One region of the Bacillus cereus group sp. BfR-BA-01383 genome, then DNA from elsewhere that is predicted to be linked to it. Evidence: predicted binding sites of a transcription regulator. Region 1 holds the regulator's gene; each other region holds the start of a gene.

Region 1 (4,204 bases):
CAGTTGCAGTTGTTGTTCCGTCACCAGCTACATCATTTGTTTTGCTAGCAACTTCTGCTACTAATTTTGCACCCATGTTTTCGAATGCATCTTCTAATTCGATTTCTTTTGCGATCGTTACACCATCATTTGTAATAAGTGGTGAACCGAATTTTTTCTCAAGTACAACGTTACGACCTTTTGGTCCAAGCGTTACTTTTACTGCATTTGCAAGAGTGTCGACACCGCGAAGCATCGAACGACGTGCTTCTTCACTAAATTTAATATCTTTTGCCATAATAATTGACCCCCTTGGATTTTTTAAGATTTATATAATTAACCGATAACCGCTAAAATGTCACTTTCACGTAAAATCAAGTACTCTTTACCTTCGTATTTCACTTCAGTACCTGCATATTTTGAGAAGATGATAAGATCACCTGCTGCTACCTCTAAAGCAACACGCTCACCATTTTCAAGCACTCGACCAGTACCTGCTGCAACTACTTTACCCTCTTGTGGTTTTTCTTTTGCAGTGTCTGGTAATACAATACCACTTGCTGTTTTTTCTTCTGCTTGAACAAGCTCAATTACAACGCGATCACCTAATGGCTTTAGCATGAACAATAACCTCCTCATTTTGTTATGTAAATTTTATTTATTAGCACTCAAGTCACCCGAGTGCTAACACACTTATAATAATAAATAATCTCAATTTCTTTTGCAAGTAAAAAAATCATAATTTTTTCGCAAATTACTATATATACTTTTCTATATAAAATCCTTCTTCTACTACCTTTACTATATGAATCGTTGTTTCCACCACTCGTATGTTACAATATGAAAGACACCCTAAGTTGTTTTCGCTACACACACAACTTTTTCCTGTCTTCTATTTTAATTTCAAATACAGATTTACAAAAAAATCATAATTCGAATGAAAGTTTATATGATAGGTAGCATATTTACATGTTATCCTACTTTATCTCATACACTAGAGTTAGAAAGGATGGTTAAACCATTTGAAGAAACAATATTGGTGGGTTATCGTTACATACATTTTAATGCAGTTATCTGGAATTGTTGGATTACCATTACTCTTAAAAACAGGTCTCTATGATAATAGAGGATTTACCACCGAGGAAAAGGGACAAATCATAACTGGCCATTGGGCGATTATTAGCTTTTTCATTGCATTATGCGTTGTACTTTGGTTACTCAGAACAGACATTCGCGATCGACATTTAGATAAAATGCGCTCTACTGTTCCAGCTACAATTGGATGGATTTTTATCGGGTTCTTCTTAGCATTTTTCTCACAAAGTATCGCTGGTATGATTGAAATGTATTTACTGGACATTAAGCCTGGATCTGAAAATACAGCAAGGCTGATGGACATAGCAAGAACCACACCTTGGTTCCTTATTGTTGTATCTATAATCGGACCTATCTTAGAAGAAATCGTATTTAGAAAAATTTTATTTGGTACACTTTATAAGAAGTTTAACTTCTTTATTGCCGCTATCATTAGTTCTCTTGTATTTGCGGCGATTCATTTTGATTTTACTCACTTATTGGTATACACTGCTATGGGGCTCGTATTCGCCTTTTTATATGTAAAAACGAAGCGTATTATCGTTCCAATTGCAGCTCATGTTTTGATGAATACACTCGTTGCAGTCGCTCAAATTGCAGTAAGCAATGAGCAAATTCAAGAAATGATTAAAGAAGCTGAGAAAATGCAAGGCTTTATCGGAGGATTTTTAGTATGAGAAACTCACCATTGTTCATGGCTGCATTGTACTTCCTTCTTGGATGTATCTTTACACGTTTCGCCATTACGAACGTAACAGATACAATCTGGAATATGTGGACAATACTATTTGCAGTGATGGCAACAATTGATTTTAATTTGGCACTTCGCCTTATATTAGTCAAATTCACAAAGAAAAAACAATAATAAAACGCAGAGGTCGCTTCCTCTGCGTTTTATTGTGGATAATTTTTCAAAAAGTAAACAAGTGTTTGTAACTCTACAGCTAAATCAATATGATGAATTCTTATATTTTCTGACACATTTAAGCGTGCTGGTGTAAAATTTAAAATACCATGCACGTTCGTTTCTGCCAATCTATCTGCCACAGATTGTGCTACTGTAGCCGGTACTGTTAATATTGCCACTTGTATATCAGTTGATAAACGTTCTTCTAATTCATCTAAATGATATACAGGAATGCCCCCGATTTCTGTTCCAACTTTCTCTTCACTAACGTCAAATGCCATCTCAATTTTTGTATTATTGTTTTTCGTGAAATTATAATGTAAGAAAGCGGTCCCTAAATTACCTACTCCAATAAGTGCTACACGTGTTATATCATCTTGGTCGAGTGTTTCACGGAAAAATGATAATAAATAATTTACGTTATATCCATACCCTTTTTTCCCTAACGCTCCAAAATATGAAAAATCTCTTCGAATAGTTGCGGAATCAACCTTTACCGCTTCACTCAATTCGGCTGATGAAACACGTTGCTTACCAGAAAGAGATAAGTTTTGGATAAATCGATAGTATAGAGGCAATCGTTTGGCAGTGGCTTGTGGAATTTTTTGCTGATCCATATAACCTCTCCTCTCTTCCTATCTTTATTCATATACTTGAATCAAATACAGAAGTTTAGCACTCATGAATTTCCTTGTATAATAAAGAGAAGAAGTATTCTCTCTTTATTTTAAACTATACACTATTTTTAGTATGATTGAGAAATATAAACATGGCAAAGTTAAGAAATTATTTGAGGTGAAAACATTGATTTTATTACAAGTAAACGGACTTTCGAAATTATACGGTGCAGAAACGATTCTTGCAAACATAAAATTGGAAGTACAAACGAAAGATCGTATCGCATTAGTCGGACGAAATGGGGCCGGAAAATCTACATTATTAAAAATAATAGCTGGTGAGCTATCTCATGATGGTGGTGAAATTATAAAACCGAAAGATGTCTCAATGGGGTATTTAGCTCAAAATACCGGATTAGAAACGTCTTTAACAATTTGGGATGAAATGTTAACCGTCTTTACACATTTACAGCAAATGGAGACAAAACTTCGAAGGCTAGAGCAAGAGATGGGAAAAGAAGAAAACTTTTCGAATGCGGCTACATACGAAAAATTATTAGCTGATTATGACCAACTACAATTAGATTATAAAGATCAAGGTGGCTATCAGTACGAAGCAGATATTCGTTCAATTTTAAGCGGCCTTGGTTTTCCAGTTGAAACGCACCAGACGACGATTTCTACATTAAGCGGTGGGCAAAAAACACGATTAGCTCTTGGTAAATTATTATTAACGAAACCAGACTTACTTATTTTAGACGAGCCTACAAACCATTTAGACATCGAAACATTAACATGGCTTGAACAATATTTACAAGGTTATCCTGGTGCGATACTAATCGTTTCCCATGACCGTTATTTCTTAGACAAACTCGTTACACAAGTATATGAAATTTCGAATAAAGAGAGTAGACGATTTGTTGGTAACTACAGTAAATATTTAGATTTAAAATCAGCTTTATACGAGCAAGAAATGAAACGTTACGAAAAACAACAAGATGAAATCGCCAAGCTTGAAGACTTCGTTCAAAAAAATATAGCTCGTGCATCTACGACAAAACGTGCGCAAAGCCGTCGTAAACAATTGGACCGAATGGAATTATTAACAAGACCATTAGGCGATTCTAAGTCAGCATCCTTCCACTTCGATATCGAAAAACAAAGTGGGAATGATGTTTTACAAGTAAAAGATGCAGCCATTGGCTATGATGGAGAACCTATTATTGAACATGTAACTATGCGCTTAACTCGCGGAGATAGTGTTGCCTTAGTTGGACCTAACGGAATTGGAAAATCTACATTATTAAAATCCATTGTGAATAAGTTACAACTCTTACACGGAGATGTTGCTTTCGGTTCAAATGTATCTGTTGGTTATTATGATCAGGAACAAGCAAACTTAACATCTTCTAAACGCGTGTTAAATGAACTATGGGATGAATATCCACTGCAACCTGAAAAAGAGATCCGCACTATACTCGGCAACTTCTTATTCACAGGGGATGATGTATTAAAACCAGTATCTTCTCTTAGTGGTGGACAAAAAGCTCGATTAGCTCTCGCAAAACTTATGATGCAAAAATCAAATTTATTAATTCTCGATGAA
Region 2 (4,204 bases), on a different contig from region 1:
GGCTAATATTTTGTGCTAACCAAATACCGACTATACCAGAACCTAATATTGCTGCAAATGGAACGAGCATCATATCTAAAGCAGTTTTTCCACTTAATCGTTTGCCAATATAAACTGCTAAAGTCGCTGTTAATAATGCACCGATTGGTTCACCTGTTGTAATGATGAGACCAGCTTCAGTAATTGAAATTGAACCAGCTCCAATTGCTCCTGCTACCATCGCCGAAAAGATTACGAGCCCGTTCGCACCGAGCATAAAAGCAATCCCGGCTCCAATTGCTGGTGCCATAAGTGATTTTGCAACAACTCCGATTGTAATAAGTAATGGGATATCAACAATTCTTCCTATATTTTCGATCAGTAAACCAATTCCGAGGGATACGAAAATACCCTGTGCGATTCCAGCGGATGCTTTAAATACACGAGACATTATATATTCCTTCATTTGTTTCACCTTCTCCTATAAGTTAGTAGCCAATTGTTTTCATATAATCGCGTAAAATATCGTTTGATTTTGCGAATCGAGATTCTTCATCCTCAGTTAAATTTAGTTCTACAACTTCTTTCATACCATCTCTAGTAATAATAGCTGGTACTCCTGTACAAATACCGTATTCACCGTACTCACCATCTAAAATAGCTGATACAGCAATTACACGGTGATCATCATTAAAGATTGAGCTAGCAATATATGCTAGAGAATTTCCGATTCCATAATAAGTAGTACCTTTTCGTTTATAAATTTCCCATCCTGCTTTCGCAGTCTTCTCAACAATTTCATCTAAATCTATTTCACCGAAACGCTCTTTTTGCTCTTCTAAAATTTGCAGAATTGGCTTTCCTCCAACAGTTACATGTGACCAAGCAACCATTTGAGAATCCCCATGCTCTCCTAGTGAATATCCATGAATACTGCGAGGGTCTACATGTAACATTTCAGATAAAATTGTTCTTAAGCGAGAAGAATCTAATGATGTACCTGTACCAATCACACGATTTCTATGTAATCCAGATAGTTTCCACACTTGATATGTAATAATATCAACTGGGTTCGATGCGATTAAGAAAATACCATCAAATCCACTTTCCATTACGCCGCCAACAATACTTTCCATAATCTTTGCACTTGCTCCTAAAGTGTCTAAACGACTTTGTCCAGGCTTTGGTGCTGGCCCTGCTGTAATAATAACGATGTCCATATCTTTGCAGTCTTCATAGTTTCCTGCATATACTTTTGTTCTTGTATTTGTAAAGTTAATGCAGTGTGATAAATCCATCGCTTCCCCAACTGCACGTTCATGATTTATATCAATTAACAATAGTTCTTCGCAAATTCCTTGGTTTACAATAGAATACGCGCAGCTTGATCCCACTAATCCAGTACCGATAATTGCAATTTTTCTTGTGTTTCTCTTCATAGCAATCTCTCCTAATTGATTATGTAATCTATTTCTTTTGTTCTTTTCTTCTTTTGTTCTTTTCTTCTTTTGTTCTTTTCTTCTTTTGTTCTTTTCTTCTTTTGTTCTTTTCTTCTTTTGTTCTTTTCTTCTTTACACTCCTAATTATAGAGAGTCTCACGATAGAAACCATGGATACTTTGTGAAATATCGAACAAACTTTTGTCCTTTCTGTGAATTGTTATATTTAACTTTCGTCATATTTGTTACAACTGGAAAAATATTTATTATGTATTTATTGACATGTACAAAACAAAAAAAACGAGCGACTTCATTCGCTCGTTTTTTCAGCACGCTATTCCGCACTTAATTGACTTTTCAATTGCTGCACAATCACCGGATTCGCAGGTGCTGCTGGCTTATAATAACTTTTTTGCTTTGCGTATTCATACATATTACGTTGACGCGCCTCGTCTTGATTACGAATTTGAATTAATGTTTGATGTAACTGTTCATTATCAGACTGAGAAATATAATTTGCATAACTTGTTAAACTTGCATTTAATCCTGCTAAATAATCATTTACCATATCTTTTTCATTCATCTTTTTCTTCCTCCTATCCTAGGAAAGTCATTAATTGCTGTTTCGTATTTCGTGCATCTTGCGCATCCTTTTGTAGCATTTGTTTTAACTCTGGATCTGTACAAGCCTGTGCATACTGGTCCAATTTGTTAATAATCGTTGCGTGTCCACCAATTAAATGACGTAAATTTTCCACTTCAAGTTCTGTTAAATTCTGCATAGAATACTCCTACCTTTCTTTATTCGTTCGCTGTTAGTATTTAGCTCTTTTTTGATTGTATACATGAATTAACTTTTTCACGTGCATACAAAATAAAAGATGAATAGCTAAGCCATTCATCTTTTATACTGGTTATTTATTCAATTTCATAGAGATACAATCATACTTATACTCACAAGCAAGTTCCATACAATGTGTAAAATAATACTAGGTATAATAGATTGCGTCTTTTTGTATAACATCGCAAATACAATCCCCATAATCGTTGCCGTAATTAGAAGACCTCCATGAAGAATCCCAAAAATGAAGGAAGAAATAATGATACCAACTAAAAAATTATATTTCTTTTCTAAAAATCGATATAAAATACCTCGAAATAGAATTTCTTCTTTAACCGGTGTAATTATAACAACACTTAACACATATATAATACTTTGTATGCTATTTTGAAGCTCTAAGCTCCCTAATTGTTTCTGTTGTTCTGCTGCACTTTCAAAACTAAACACATATAACATTAAATATTGTGATAATGCAATAACAATAAAACCAATTAATAGATATAAATATGTCTTCCCATTCTTCAAAACGGATAAATCCCAAATATATTTAATAAAATGAAGAACTGGTTTATAAGCTAATAAAACGATAGCAACAACAGCTGCATCTAATAAAAGGAAATAGTACCCTTCTAAATTATCACGCAACGCTTCCTCACCATAAATCCCAAAAGCTAAACCAAGGAATAACCCTCCTAGAAGTACGCATCCTAAAATGATTGCTATCATTACAAATAGATTTTTATATGTTATATTATCTATTTTCCTTTCCACACTATACGCTTCTAACACCGTTTTACTCATACTATTCCTCCATTTGTTTTCATTTACCTCAACAAAAATCCCTCAATGCAAATATATAGATAATATAACGAAATTTTCAAAAAGAATAATATGCAATTTTACATATTATGAACGCTTTGTATTCTATAGTTTTAGGAATTATATTGTTATATAATAATTACAAAATGAAAACTTCTTACTTCCACATCATGATTCCCACTTCATACCAAACCTTATGAATAAAAGGAGAGATAAACATGAAAACACATGATTTTCTTACCAAGGTGCAAGATAGCTATGCCCCTAACCAAAGCCAAGACCCTTTTATATTTATGTTTTTCGGTTTCCTATTAGCGCTATACACATACTTAAAACCCACAAAATAATATCATCTAGTAAAAAAGAGCCTCTAAATTATTTGAGGCTCTTCCTTGTTAAATTCCGCTCCGCTTCTTCAATCGCCCGTTGCATTTGCACTAATGGATCTTTCATCATCTTCCCATGCCCTGTCGCCAATATAGTTGGCTTATATTCCAGCAATTTCTGAGCGCTTTCCAAGGCCGTTTCCGCATCCCAAGTCCCAAACATAGGAAACGGGAAAAGCCACTTCAACTGTCCTGCAACCGCCACTCCTCCCCTCGTTTGAAACGCATCTCCAACAATGAGTGCATCATTTCTCGTGTCTAAAAAGGCCATCGATCCTGGTGTGTGACCTGGAGCCGCAATTGCTACAAGAGAACCAATTCGATCTCCCTCTTGAAGAAGAATATCCGGAACCGTATTTATCTGTTTTGACACTCCCACTTTTATCGGCGTGTTTCGTTCTCCATTTTGCAGTGCCTTATTTCCTTCAAGTAAACAAGCATCCCTTTTGGAAATATAGACCGGAATATCCGGCAATTCTTGTTTTAATAGATCAAGGGCTCCTATATGGTCATCATGCGCATGTGTAATAACGATATTCGTAATCGGTTTTCCTATTTTCCGCGCTGCTTCTAAAATCTTCTTTGCACAAAACGGTAAAGCTGCATCAATTAAAGTTAATCCCGTTTCTTCTTCGACAAAGTAACAGTTAATTGGAAATAGACGCGGTAAAAATGCGATTTGATGAACGGTTCCTACTCTTATTAACTGCATCCCCTTTACCTCCATTAAAAAAAGCCGT
Region 3 (4,204 bases), on a different contig from region 1:
GAGTTAAAGTAATGTAACAAAAAGGCAACTGTCTCATATAAAGAAAATACATACAGTTGCCTTTTCTTTATTGGCAAATAAGGGGGAGAACACGATGAATGTATATCGTGGAGTTCATGAGTTAATTGGTCATACACCAATTGTAGAAATTACTCGTTTTTCACTTCCAAAAGAGGTCCGTTTATTTGCAAAGCTTGAATTTTATAACCCAGGTGGAAGCGTTAAGGATCGTTTAGGAAGAGAATTAATCGAAGATGCGCTAGAAAAAGGGCTTGTTGCAGAGGGCGGAACAATTATTGAACCGACTGCTGGAAATACTGGCATTGGACTGGCACTTGCAGCGTTAGAACATGATTTACGCGTCATTGTATGTGTACCAGAGAAATTTAGTATTGAAAAACAAGAGTTAATGAAAGCGTTAGGTGCAACAGTTGTGCATACGCCGACTGAACAAGGAATGACCGGCGCGATCGCAAAGGCAAAAGAATTAGTAAAGGAAATACCGAATTCATACTCTCCAAGCCAATTTGCGAATGAAGCAAATCCTCGTGCTTATTTCAAAACACTAGGACCTGAACTTTGGTCGGCACTAAATGGGAAGATTAACATATTTGTTGCAGGGGCAGGAACTGGCGGTACGTTTATGGGAACTGCGTCTTATTTAAAAGAGCAAAATATTGATATTAAAACGGTTATTGTAGAACCAGAAGGATCTATTTTAAATGGTGGTAAAGCTGGGTCACATGAAACAGAAGGAATTGGTCTTGAATTCATCCCGCCATTTTTAAAAACATCTTATTTTGATGAAATTCATACAATTTCTGATCGAAATGCATTTTTACGCGTGAAAGAATTAGCGCAAAAAGAAGGTCTTCTCGTTGGGAGTTCTTCAGGAGCAGCATTTCATGCAAGCTTACTTGAGGCGGAGAAAGCGGCACCAGGTACAAATATTGTAACGATTTTTCCTGATAGTAGTGAGCGTTATTTAAGTAAAGACATATACAAAGGATGGGAATAAAAAATGAGAGCAAAGACAAAGTTAATTCATGGTATTCGCATAGGAGAACCATCAACTGGATCTGTAAACGTGCCAATCTATCAAACAAGTACGTATAAACAAGAAGCAGTTGGTAAGCATCAAGGATATGAATATTCACGTACAGGTAACCCTACACGTGCAGCTTTAGAAGAAATGATTGCTGTATTAGAAAACGGTCATGCTGGATTTGCATTTGGTTCAGGAATGGCTGCTATTACAGCGACAATTATGTTGTTCTCAAAAGGTGACCACGTCATTTTAACAGATGATGTTTATGGCGGAACGTATCGCGTTATTACGAAAGTATTAAACCGTTTCGGCATTGAGCATACATTTGTAGATACAACAAACCTAGAGGAAGTTGTAGAAGCGATTCGTCCAAATACGAAAGCGATTTATGTGGAAACACCAACGAACCCATTACTGAAAATTACTGATATTAAGAAAATATCTACTCTTGCTAAAGAGAAAGATTTATTAACAATTATTGATAACACATTCATGACGCCATATTGGCAGTCGCCGATTTCTTTAGGAGCAGATATTGTACTTCATAGTGCAACGAAATATTTAGGAGGTCATAGTGACGTAGTTGCAGGTTTAGTAGTTGTAAATAGCCCGCAACTAGCAGAAGACCTTCACTTTGTACAAAACTCGACAGGAGGTATTCTAGGGCCGCAAGATAGCTTCTTATTACTTCGCGGTTTAAAAACATTAGGAATTCGTATGGAAGAACATGAAACGAATTCACGTGCAATTGCTGAGTTTTTAAATAACCATCCAAAAGTAAATAAAGTATATTATCCAGGTCTTGAATCACATCAAAACCATGCATTAGCAACAGAACAAGCAAATGGATTTGGTGCCATTATCTCATTTGATGTAGATAGTGAAGAAACGTTAAATAACGTACTTGAGAAACTGCAATACTTCACACTTGCTGAAAGCTTAGGAGCAGTAGAAAGTTTAATTTCTATCCCATCTCAAATGACACATGCATCAATCCCAGCAGATCGCCGTAAAGAATTAGGAATTACAGATACATTAATTCGTATCTCTGTCGGTATTGAAGATGGTGAAGATTTAATGGAAGATTTAGCACAAGCGCTAGCATAGTAAAAAATGCACTGCCTATATTAGCGGTGCATTTTTATTACATTAATTTGTGAAACATTTCACAAATTAGACATACACAAACGAAATGATTTCATGTATATTGAATTCATGAAATATTATTCACGAATAAATTTGTGAAATATTTCACAAACAATGGGATTCATGTAGGAAGGTAACTCTATTTTTTTACGCTAATCGGGACTTATTATGACCTATAGGGACTTATAAAGACCGTGATAACAGAATAGGAGGAAATTTACATGGTAGTCAAAGAGAAAGTTGTAAATGGAATGCAAGAGGTAAAAGAGATGATTGATACGTTAGTAAATAACAGTCAAGAGGCTTTACAAGCATTAGAAAGTTTTACACAAGAGCAGATTGACAACATTGTTCATGAAATGGCACTAGCAGGTGTTGATCAACATATGCCATTGGCAAAATTGGCTGTTGAGGAAACGGGCCGTGGTGTATATGAAGACAAATGCATTAAAAATATTTTTGCTACTGAATATATTTGGCATAGTATAAAGAAAGATAAAACGGTAGGAATTATTCACGAAGATCCTCATGAAGAAATAATAGAAATTGCGGAACCTGTCGGTGTAGTAGCTGGGGTAACGCCAGTAACGAATCCAACGTCGACAACAATGTTTAAAGCGTTAATCGCGATAAAAACGAGAAATCCAATTATTTTCGCCTTTCATCCCTCCGCACAAAAGTGTTCCATTGCAGCGGCAAAAACAGTATATGATGCAGCGGTGAAAGCTGGTGCACCAAAGCATTGTATTCAATGGATTGAAAGACCGTCTGTTGAAGCGACAAAACAATTAATGAACCATGAAGGTGTTGCACTTGTTTTAGCAACTGGAGGAGCTGGTATGGTGAAATCAGCTTATTCTACTGGAAAACCAGCGCTAGGCGTCGGCCCTGGTAATGTACCATGTTATATAGAGAAATCAGCACATGTAAAACGAGCTGTTAATGATTTAATTTTATCGAAAACATTTGATAACGGTATGATTTGTGCATCGGAACAAGCAATCATTGTCGATAAGGAAATTTATGATGATATGAAAACAGAAATGATTGCAAACAATTGTTACTTTGTAACAGAGGAAGAGAGAAGAAAATTAGAAAAGCTAGTTATAAATGAAAATACATGTGCAGTAAATAGTGATATTGTAGGGAAATCCGCGCAGTATATTGCTGAATTAGTTGGGATTACGGTGCCTGAACATACAAAAATGCTTGTAGCTGAAATACAAGGTATCGGACCAGCGTATCCACTATCTCGTGAGAAACTGAGCCCAGTATTAGCTTGTATAAAAGCAAATTCATTAGAAGAAGGATTTACATATTGCGAAGAAATGTTGAACCTTGGTGGTTTAGGACATTCAGCAGTCATCCACTCTGCAAACAAAGAAGTGCAAAAACAATTTGGATTACGCATGAAAGCTTGCCGTCTCATTGTAAATGCACCTTCATCACAAGGTGGAATAGGAGAGATATATAATGGATTTATTCCATCACTTACGCTTGGCTGTGGATCCTACGGAAAAAACTCAGTTTCCCAAAACGTAACAGCGACACATTTATTAAATATAAAAAGGCTGGCAAATAGAAAAAAGAATATGCAGTGGTTCAAATTGCCACCAAAAATTTATTTTGAAAAACATGCTACAGCGTATTTAGCAAACATGCCTAACATTTCACGTGCATTTATTGTAACCGATCCAGGAATGGTTGAGCACGGATATGTAGATACAGTCACGCACTATTTACGTAAACATACAAATGATGTGAAAGTTGAAGTGTTCTTTGAGGTCGAGCCAGACCCATCAGATGAAACTGTTTTTAAAGGTGCGGAAATGATGAAAAGCTTTAAACCGGATGTAATTATCGCGCTTGGTGGCGGTTCAGCTATGGATGCAGCAAAAGGGATGTGGCTTTTCTATGAGCACCCAGAAACAACATTCTATGGCATTAAACAGAAGTTTTTAGATATAAGAAAACGTACATGTAAATATCCGAACTTAGGAAATAAAGCGC
Region 4 (4,204 bases), on a different contig from region 1:
ACTGAAATATCCTTGTTAATTTATAAAAAATATACGTTTTTTTCTTAAAAACGTTGATTTTTTTTTCACATTTCTATATAAAATATCGAATTTTGACGAATATTCATTGCAAACGCTTTATTTCCCCTTACTATTTCTCACCTTCATTATTGCTCAATATTTATTTTATTGGTTTTCTCCTGTTTTTCACGCAATTTTCAACATGAATTACAAACAAAATAATCCTTCATAAAAAATGTTTCTCAACATTTTTTGTCACAAAGTTTATTGAAATGTAAAATTCATAAGCACACATTTATTCTAAGTAAAGAACAACGCACTTTTACAACTACAATTCATACTGAAATGCTGATATAAAACATTTATTAGGGGGCTTTCTTCTATCCTTAAAACAAAAAATAGGAATGGGAGCTGTCACTGTTTATCACTTACATTTGGTGGTGTATTCGCCTATTTCAAGCCGTCTCACAACGAAATTAGGATTAACACCTAAAAAATAATAATAAAGAGCACTCTATTTAAGGTAGAGTGCTCTTTTTCTATAAACGACCCTTATCCAGCAAAAGGGGTATATTGGGGATATACAAGGGAAACTGGAAAAGGAATTTATATTAAATTATATGAATTCAGAGATAGGAAGCAGTTTCCCACCTCTGAATGATTTAGCAATTATTATAGTACTGGTGCCATTGTTTCTTTTAATACTTTTACAGAATGAGCGAATTTCGCTTTTTCTTCTTCATTTAGCTCAAGTTCTACGATTTCACGTACACCTTCGCGGTTAATAACAGCTGGAACACCTACGTAAGCATCTTTCTCACCGTATTGGCCTTCAAGGTATGCAGATACAGTTAATACGCTGTTCTCGTTGCTTAAAATAGCTTTAGTTACACGAAGTAGTGACATACCGATTCCGTAGTAAGTTGCACCTTTACGTTCGATGATATGGTAAGCTGCATCGCGTACATTTTCAAAGATTTTATCTAAATCTTCTTGGTTATATTGTTCGTTGTTCGCTAAGATTGTTTCTAGTTTTTGTACACCTACAGTAGCGTGGCTCCATACTGGAAGTTCAGTGTCACCGTGCTCACCAACGATGTAAGCATGAACGTTACGTGGATCTACATCTAAGTAGTCGCCTAACATGTAACGGAAACGAGCAGAGTCTAAAGTAGTACCAGAACCAATTACGCGCTCTTTTGGTAAACCAGATTCTTTCCAAGTTACGTAAGTTAAAATATCCACTGGGTTAGTTGCGATTAAGAAGATTCCATCGAATCCGCTATCCATAATACCGCGAACGATTTGTTTAAAGATCTTTGTATTTTTCTCAACTAAGTCTAAACGAGTTTCACCTGGCTTTTGTGGTAATCCAGCAGTGATAACAACTAGATCTGCATCTTTACAATCTGCATAGCTACCGCTCCAAACTTTTGTTGCTGCTGGAGAGAATGGTACCGCATGGCTTAAGTCCATTGCTTCTCCTTCTGCTTTTGCTTCATTAACATCTACAAGTACGAATTCTTCAGCTACACCTTGGTTGATCATTGAGTAAGCGTAACTACAACCTACAGCTCCTGTTCCTACTAATACTACGCGATTGATACCTTTTTTCATGGCAATTTCCCCTCTCAATTGTTTTACATATATTTTTTATTATTGTTTAAGTAAGTAATTAAAATACTAATTTAATGTTGTTTAACTTCTTTACATTCATATTGTAGCATGGATTATTGTGAATTACTTCACAAATTATGACCTATTTGTGAACATTTTCACATAGAGTGTAAAGTTGTTGGAGTAGGTGTGGGATCAATCCCAATTTATGCGTTTTATTTTGATTGTGAAAGAAGGGATTAGATGTTCTCCGATAAATGAAATTATATTAACGATTTTCCCAATATATCTATCATAACTTTAAATATATCAACGATTTTTCAATTATATCTATCGTAACTCAAAATATCTCAACGATTCGACAAGGGATATCGATTTATCAACAAAACTCGATAATAATAACAACATCAAAGAGCTGGCTCCAATAGATCACCTATTGAAAGACAGCTTCTTCTATATTATTTATTTTTTGCAGCATTACTTTTATAGATTTCTATAAGGGGGCACCATACATTGCCATCAACTTAAGAAATTGGCATTTCCCCATATCGAAAAAAATGAGCTGAATTATTATAAATAACTCTGGAAAGATAAAATTTTTATTTTGGGGATACTTCAAAATATTAGCCTGATGGACATAGGTATCACCACATGTCCATTGATTAAAGAAAGAGCCTATTATTAACCCTACTCTTTGGGTCGGAAGAGGTGCTATAGATGAATGTAAAGACATATAGGGCTCAAGTATTTTCTTGGTCTAAGGAGGCCAAGGTAGAAATTGTAGAACTCATTTCCGCCGGCATAGGTATGGCCGGACCTGTTCTGTTCGCCACAGTTCAAGGCTATCCGGCTCTTGGTTTTGCTGCATCGTTCGGCAGTTTGGCAGTTAGTAGCGTGAAAGTCGGTTCGAGTTTTATAAATCACGGGAAAAAGTTGGCATCAGCGCTGATATCAGTAGTGCTCGCTGCGATTGCTGCTTTTCTCTCTTTCGGACATGGCTATCTGACATTTGGAGTCTTGATCCTGCTGGTAAGCCTTGCTGCGTTAATTGGCGGATATAGTCGTGCCTTGGCCGTGGCAACAACACGCTTTGTCATATTCCTGATTATCATCCTCAACATGGTCGACCAGACGGAGTACCCGATGGAACTAATTTTTTCAATCTTAGCAGGGGCGGTTTGGACCGTCAGTATCAGCTTGGTGCTAGGCATCTGGGTACACCGTTGTTTTAAATCATCGCTGGATGGAGCTGTGAAAGGGCCAACATCGAAAAAAATCATTCTATGGCGGAATTCTCTTGCACACCTATCCGGTTGGCAATTCCCAATCAGGCTCGCATTATGTCTAAGTATAGCTGAGGGTTTGCGAATACTTTGGCCCGAGCACCACTTCTATTGGATTGCAATTACCGTAGCGATCCTTACTGAGCGGAAAATAGAACTCTTTCCAATCAAAACAACACAACGAGTGCTTGGTACAGTAATCGGCGTGATTTTTGCGAGCTTGCTTCTCGCAACTAGTCTACCAATTTGGGGGTTAGTTATAAGTATCGGGCTATTCGCAGGTGTTCGACCTCTTCTAAAGGTTCGAAATTATCTTGTATACTCTGCAACCATGATCCCGCTCATTATTTTGATCATGGAAGCCGGCAAGCCGTTCCAGTTTATCATTCTGTTCGACCGTGTATTTGCAACCCTTGTCGGTGCAGTCATCGTGATTGCAGTGAACTTGATATTCAGTAGAGCGATGGCGAAATCAGTGTAAAGGTGGTTATCTAGCGGAAGATGCTTTAATATTCCGGGTATCTTTTCCAGTTAAACAAAATCCCCCCCTAAAATGAAAAAATACGCTATTCTTTCTGTAGAATCATAAGAAAGGATGGCGTTTTTGTATGTCTATTTCTGTATCTGATGAATTCCAACTATTTGCTAAAGAACTATATGAACATCTTACTCCTTCACTTTTAGAAAATCTTGCTAGAGAACTAGGTTTTGTACAACGGAAACGTAAGTTTTTAGGTCATGATTTAGCTACTATTTGTATCTGGATTAGTCAACGGGTATCCATTGATTCATTCTCAAAAATCTTGCCGCCTATCCAAGGCGGAATAGTTTATCTGTAACATTACGTGAGATAAGAAGGATTGAAATGACTTTATATACATTAGAATGGTTGCAGAGTCCTGAGCTTAGAAGACGTGTACAGGTTGGTTTAAATAAAGGTGAAGCAAAACATGCACTTGCTCGAGCTGTATTCAAAAAAAAGCAGACGATTCAACGTCCACTTTTACACAACAAAAAAGAGATAGCAGATTATGCTATCTCTTTTAGTATGACCCGTACGGGATTCGAACCCGTGTTACCGCCGTGAAAGGGCGGTGTCTTAACCACTTGACCAACGGGCCAGTTCTGGCAGAGAAGAAGGGATTCGAACCCTCGCACCGCGTTCGCGATCTACTCCCTTAGCAGGGGAGCCCCTTGAGCCACTTGGGTACTTCTCTATAATATGGCTCCGCAGGTAGGACTCGAACCTACGACCGATCGGTTAACAGCCGATAGCTCTACCACTGAGCTACTGCGGAATAATT

The links. The regulator Rex, encoded in region 1, represses fermentation and respiration genes when NADH is low (regulators of the CRP and FNR family bind a similar motif). The targets are predictions, from matches to a motif close to TTGTGAAATATTTCACAA.
Positions count from the first base shown of each region.
Region 2: MR065_RS18105 (L-lactate dehydrogenase) is a predicted target of Rex. The motif match lies at 1,598-1,615, and genes of this name have one in related genera.
Region 3: adhE (bifunctional acetaldehyde-CoA/alcohol dehydrogenase) is a predicted target of Rex. The motif match lies at 2,288-2,305, and genes of this name have one in related genera.
Region 4: MR065_RS02235 (L-lactate dehydrogenase) is a predicted target of Rex. The motif match lies at 1,734-1,751, and genes of this name have one in related genera.

Region 1 covers NZ_JAKUFP010000055.1:8,230-12,433, forward strand. Annotated here, with positions in the region: gene groL (chaperonin GroEL) at 1-277, opposite strand, end outside; gene groES (co-chaperone GroES) at 316-600, opposite strand; gene MR065_RS25635 (CPBP family intramembrane glutamic endopeptidase) at 1,002-1,751, shown strand; gene MR065_RS25640 (YdiK family protein) at 1,748-1,939, shown strand; gene MR065_RS25645 (redox-sensing transcriptional repressor Rex) at 1,969-2,598, opposite strand; gene MR065_RS25650 (ABC-F family ATP-binding cassette domain-containing protein) at 2,786-4,204, shown strand, end outside.
Region 2 covers NZ_JAKUFP010000021.1:16,312-20,515, reverse strand. Annotated here, with positions in the region: gene MR065_RS18110 (PTS sugar transporter subunit IIC) at 1-445, opposite strand, end outside; gene MR065_RS18105 (L-lactate dehydrogenase) at 468-1,418, opposite strand; gene MR065_RS18100 (spore coat protein) at 1,753-2,001, opposite strand; gene MR065_RS18095 (hypothetical protein) at 2,015-2,200, opposite strand; gene MR065_RS18090 (CPBP family intramembrane glutamic endopeptidase) at 2,347-3,060, opposite strand; gene MR065_RS18085 (MBL fold metallo-hydrolase) at 3,454-4,176, opposite strand.
Region 3 covers NZ_JAKUFP010000025.1:52,304-56,507, forward strand. Annotated here, with positions in the region: gene mtnN (5'-methylthioadenosine/S-adenosylhomocysteine nucleosidase) at 1-12, shown strand, start outside; gene MR065_RS19765 (O-acetylserine dependent cystathionine beta-synthase) at 95-1,018, shown strand; gene MR065_RS19770 (bifunctional cystathionine gamma-lyase/homocysteine desulfhydrase) at 1,022-2,155, shown strand; gene adhE (bifunctional acetaldehyde-CoA/alcohol dehydrogenase) at 2,416-4,204, shown strand, end outside.
Region 4 covers NZ_JAKUFP010000002.1:1,079-5,282, reverse strand. Annotated here, with positions in the region: gene MR065_RS02235 (L-lactate dehydrogenase) at 673-1,617, opposite strand; gene MR065_RS02230 (FUSC family protein) at 2,335-3,381, shown strand; partial or broken gene MR065_RS02225 (IS4 family transposase) at 3,509-3,703, shown strand; partial or broken gene MR065_RS02220 (Tn3 family transposase) at 3,703-3,873, shown strand; tRNA gene MR065_RS02215 (tRNA-Glu) at 3,950-4,021, opposite strand; tRNA gene MR065_RS02210 (tRNA-Ser) at 4,027-4,117, opposite strand; tRNA gene MR065_RS02205 (tRNA-Asn) at 4,124-4,198, opposite strand.